Regions from separate parts of the Brenneria sp. L4-2C genome, predicted to be linked through region 1. Evidence: predicted binding sites of a transcription regulator. Region 1 holds the regulator's gene; the other holds the start of a gene.
What was found. Region 1 encodes PurR, which represses purine synthesis genes. Its sites were predicted from a motif close to CANGCAAACGTTTGCNTG; they were not measured.
Positions count from the first base shown of each region.

Region 1 (2,409 bases):
GCCGCAACGACGAAACGATCAGAAGGAAATCGGGCGCGTTTTCCGTTGAAAACGCGCCCGATCGGATGGCGAAAACGAACGCTTGGTTTCAATTAATTCAATACGGCGGCAAAACTGAATACGACAACCAGCAACAGCGCCCCAACGGTGGCCAGCAGCGAAATCTTCAGGTCGGCATCCATCGGTATCTCCTTTGCGTATAAGAATTATCAGAAGAAAATATTGACCCTCTTTAGCGCCTTGCATTCAACATCGGGCTAAAGCGGCATCTTGTATAACAATAGCCGCTGTTGCCGGGTTTGCCCGAAAAAACTGAGGGCGGCGTATCACTAATAATATAAATTACTGCTTTCACTTTTCTGTCAAATCGGACAAAATTCGCTGTTTGACGACACGCCGCGTATTGGTCGAGAAAGTCCGCCTTGCCCCTTCAGGTATAACATTCGGCATTCTCCTTCTAAAATTCTGTTTTTTTATCTGGAAAGAGAACGTTAAACGCAGGCAAACGATTAACAATATATATACGACTGTAATGAGTCGGTTAGGAGTCACTTTTACATGGCAACGATCAAAGATGTGGCAAAGCGCGCAGGCGTTTCGACCACAACCGTATCGCATGTGATAAATAAAACACGTTTCGTCGCCGAAGAAACCAAAGCCGCCGTCAGGGCCGCCATCAAAGAATTACACTATTCGCCCAGCGCCGTGGCCCGCAGTCTTAAAGTGAATAATACAAGGACTATCGGTCTGTTGGCGACCTCCAGCGAAGCGCCCTACTTTGCGGAAATCATTGAAGCCGTTGAAAACGGTTGCTACGCCAAAGGCTATACGATGATTTTGTGTAATTCGCATAACGACATCGATAAACAGCGCGCCTACCTTTCCATGCTGGCGCAAAAGCGCGTCGACGGATTGCTGGTGATGTGCGCGGAATATCCGCCCGAACTCCTTGCCATGCTGGAAGACTATCGCAGTATTCCGATGGTGGTGATGGATTGGGGACAGGCTCACAGCGATTTTACCGACACCATTATTGATAACGCGTTTGAAGGCGGTTATATGGCGGGCCGTTATCTTATCGAACGCGGTCACCGGGAAATCGGCGCCATTCATGGCATTCTTGAGCGCAATACCGGCAGCGGACGCTATCTTGGCTTTTTAAAAGCGCTGCACGACGCCGATATTCAGATTCACGATGAATGGATCGTACGGGGCGACTTTGAACCCGAATCCGGCTATAAGGCGATGCACCAGATTCTGGCGCAGAAACATCGTCCCACGGCGGTTTTCTGCGGCGGGGATATTATGGCCATGGGCGCTATCTGCGCGGCGGACGAACTGGGGCTACACGTTCCCCAGGATATCTCGGTCATTGGCTACGACAATGTTCGTCATGCCCGTTTTTTCACCCCGGCGCTGACCACCATCCACCAGCCGAAAGAACGGTTGGGACAATCGGCCTTATCGATGCTTTTGGACCGAATTACCAGTAAGCGCGAAGACGCCCAGGTTATTGAGGTTCATCCTTCGCTGATAGAACGTCGTTCCGTCGCCGATGGCCCATTCCGCGATTACCGGCGTTATTCCTGAGCACCCACGCATTTATCTGCCGCTATACCCTCTAGCCGCTACGCTGCTTCAGCCAATTTATGCTTGTACCCTGGCTGAAGCAGTCCTAAACTGATCAGCAATTCGACGACAACAACCATATTAATCTCTTTATTCACTATCCTTATATAGTGTGAGCGCATATTGGATGTGCGCGTTTATTTTAAGGATGAGTGCCTCTACGTATTTGCGTACCGGCTTTTTCTCTTCATTTTCCTCTTGTTATTCAGAGGGTAGACGATGGGTGATACCCACCGATGCCGATAATGGGTAAAAAATTGTCTATGCTTTCCTTGCAGTTTTCACCGTGAGCGGCAAGGTAGGGAGAAATTATGAGTTCATCGTGTATAGAGGATGTAGAAGGACTGGAGAGCCATGGCAACTCCTGGTTTCAAATTGTGCGTGAAATGCTGGACATGGCCGATATCAAAATCAACGGCTCCCGCCCTTTTGATATAAAGATTAAAAATCCCGATTTTTTCAAACGCGTGTTGCGTGAAGGCTCATTAGGATTGGGTGAAAGCTACATGGACGGATGGTGGGAATGCGAACGGCTGGATATGTTCTTTCACCGCATATTACGCGCCGGTCTGGATAAAAAAGTCCCCCATCATATGAAAGACATTTTGCGCGTTGCCGCCGCAAGACTGATCAATCTGCAATCCAAAAGACGCGCCTGGATTGTCGGCAAAGAGCACTACGATTTGGGCAACGACCTGTTTTCGCTGATGCTGGATCCTTACATGCAATACTCCTGCGGCTACTGGAAACAGGCGACCACTCTGGAGCAGGCGCAGGAAG
Region 1 covers NZ_JBEIAC010000001.1:14,760-17,168, reverse strand. The annotation lists gene cydH (cytochrome bd-I oxidase subunit CydH) at 93-182, opposite strand; gene purR (HTH-type transcriptional repressor PurR) at 559-1,590, shown strand; gene cfa (cyclopropane fatty acyl phospholipid synthase) at 1,941-2,409, shown strand, end outside.

Region 2 (2,409 bases), on a different contig from region 1:
GGCGGACACGAATAGTCCGCCATAAAAAATCGCCCGGAGCGATTTTCAACGTCACGAAGTGACGGCCCGTAAGGGTGGCGGGCAGGGACAGCCCGCCATAAAAAATCGCCCGGAGCGATTTTCAACGTCGCTTGCGACGGCCCGCAAGGGTGGCGGGCAGGGACAGCCCGCAAGGGTGGCGGGCAGGGACAGCCCGCCATAAAAAATCGCCCGGAGCGATTTTCAACGTCTCTTGCGACGGCCCGCAAGGGTGGCGGGCAGGGACAGCCCGCCATAAAAAAGCCGACTGATTAAGCCGGCCTGACGGTTATTTGGTGCCGAATATCTTATCGCCCGCGTCGCCCAGACCCGGCATGATATAACCTTGTGCATTCAGGCCCTTATCAATCGCCGCGGTGTAAAGTTCGATATCCGGGTGCGCTTTTTCCAGCGCGGCGATACCTTCCGGCGCGGCGACCAGCACCAGTACCTTGATGCTCTGGCAGCCGGCCTTTTTCAGCAGATCGACAGTGGCGATCATTGAGCCGCCGGTCGCCAGCATCGGGTCCACCACCAGCGCCATACGTTCATCGATATTGGAAACCAGCTTCTGGAAATAGGGTACCGGCTCCAGCGTCTCTTCATTACGGTAAACGCCCACCACGCTGATACGGGCGCTGGGAACGTTTTCCAGCACCCCTTCCATCATCCCTAAACCGGCACGCAGAATAGGCACAACGGTAATTTTCTTGCCCTTGATTTGATCGATTTCAACCGGGCCGCACCAACCTTCGATGGTCACTTTCTCAGTTTCTAAACCGGCCGTTGCTTCATAGGTCAATAAACTCCCCACTTCGGAAGCCAGCTCGCGAAAACGTTTGGTGCTAATATCGTTCTCACGCATCAGGCCAAGTTTATGTTTGACGAGCGGGTGTTTCACCTCAACGATCTTCATCATTATTCTCCCTAGACAGTGGACGGTAAAAAAACGCCCGGAGCGTTTTTTAAACGCCGTTTGCGGCGGCCCGCAGGGTGGCGGGCAGAACAGCCCGCTATCAAAAAAATCGCCGGATTATACCGCTTTTTTACGCAAGCGACATACGATTAAGCGTGATCCAGATCAACCGGTAAAGGAAATTGCCGGCGATGAGGAAAAATGAAACCCCGGCGACTCATCGCTCGCAAACGTTTGCTCGCGCTGTTAGAATTAGCGCGCTCCATTTTTACCGACAAGTGTTTTTGACCACAAATTGTAACCTCCGTGGGGACTCCGTAGTGACCGACAAAACCTCTCTCAGCTATAAAGACGCAGGCGTGGATATTGATGCGGGTAATGCATTGGTAGACCGTATCAAGGGTGTAGTGAAACAGACCCGCCGCCCGGAAGTTATGGGTGGCCTGGGGGGTTTCGGCGCCCTGTGCGCCTTACCGCAAAAATACCGCGAACCCATTCTGGTTTCCGGCACTGACGGGGTCGGCACCAAGCTGCGTCTGGCGATGGATCTCAAACGCCATGACACTATCGGTATCGATCTGGTCGCCATGTGCGTTAACGATTTAGTCGTGCAAGGGGCTGAACCTTTATTCTTTCTGGATTACTACGCCACCGGCAAACTGGATGTCGATACGGCGGCCAGCGTGATTACGGGCATCGCGGAAGGCTGTAAACAATCAGGCTGCGCGCTGGTGGGCGGCGAAACGGCGGAAATGCCGGGCATGTATCACGGCGAAGATTATGACGTCGCCGGCTTCTGCGTCGGCGTGGTGGAAAAATCCGCAATCATCGACGGCAGTAAAGTACAGTCGGGCGATACGCTGATCGCCCTAGCCTCCAGCGGCCCGCACTCGAACGGCTACTCGCTGGTGCGCAAGATCCTGGAAGTCAGTAAAGCCGACCCGGCCACGGTTGATCTGGCTGGCAAGCCGCTGGCCGACCACCTGCTGGCGCCGACGAAAATCTACGTTAAGTCGATCCTGGCGCTGATCGAAAAAATCGACGTCCACGCCATTTGCCACCTGACGGGCGGCGGCTTCTGGGAAAACATTCCGCGCGTATTGCCGGAAGGCATGCAGGCCGTCATCGATGAATCAAGCTGGCAGTGGCCGGCGGTATTCAACTGGCTGCAACAGGCGGGCAACGTCAGCCGCCACGAAATGTATCGCACATTCAACTGTGGTGTTGGTATGATCATTGCACTGCCGACCGAACTGGCAGACGAGGCCATTGCCTTATTAAACGGCAGTGGCGAAACAGCATGGAAAATCGGCGTGATTAATCAGACTGACGCCGAAGAGGCAGTGGTCATTAACTGATGAAGAACTTTGTTATCCTGATATCGGGTCAAGGAAGCAACTTGCAGGCGTTGATCGACGCCTGCAAGCGTCATCGTATCAATGGAAAGATAGCCGCCGTATTCAGCAATAATCCTG
Region 2 covers NZ_JBEIAC010000003.1:96,329-98,737, forward strand. The annotation lists gene upp (uracil phosphoribosyltransferase) at 308-934, opposite strand; gene purM (phosphoribosylformylglycinamidine cyclo-ligase) at 1,255-2,292, shown strand; gene purN (phosphoribosylglycinamide formyltransferase) at 2,292-2,409, shown strand, end outside.
Region 2: the regulator PurR is predicted to act here: its motif matches at 1,158-1,175, upstream of purM (phosphoribosylformylglycinamidine cyclo-ligase).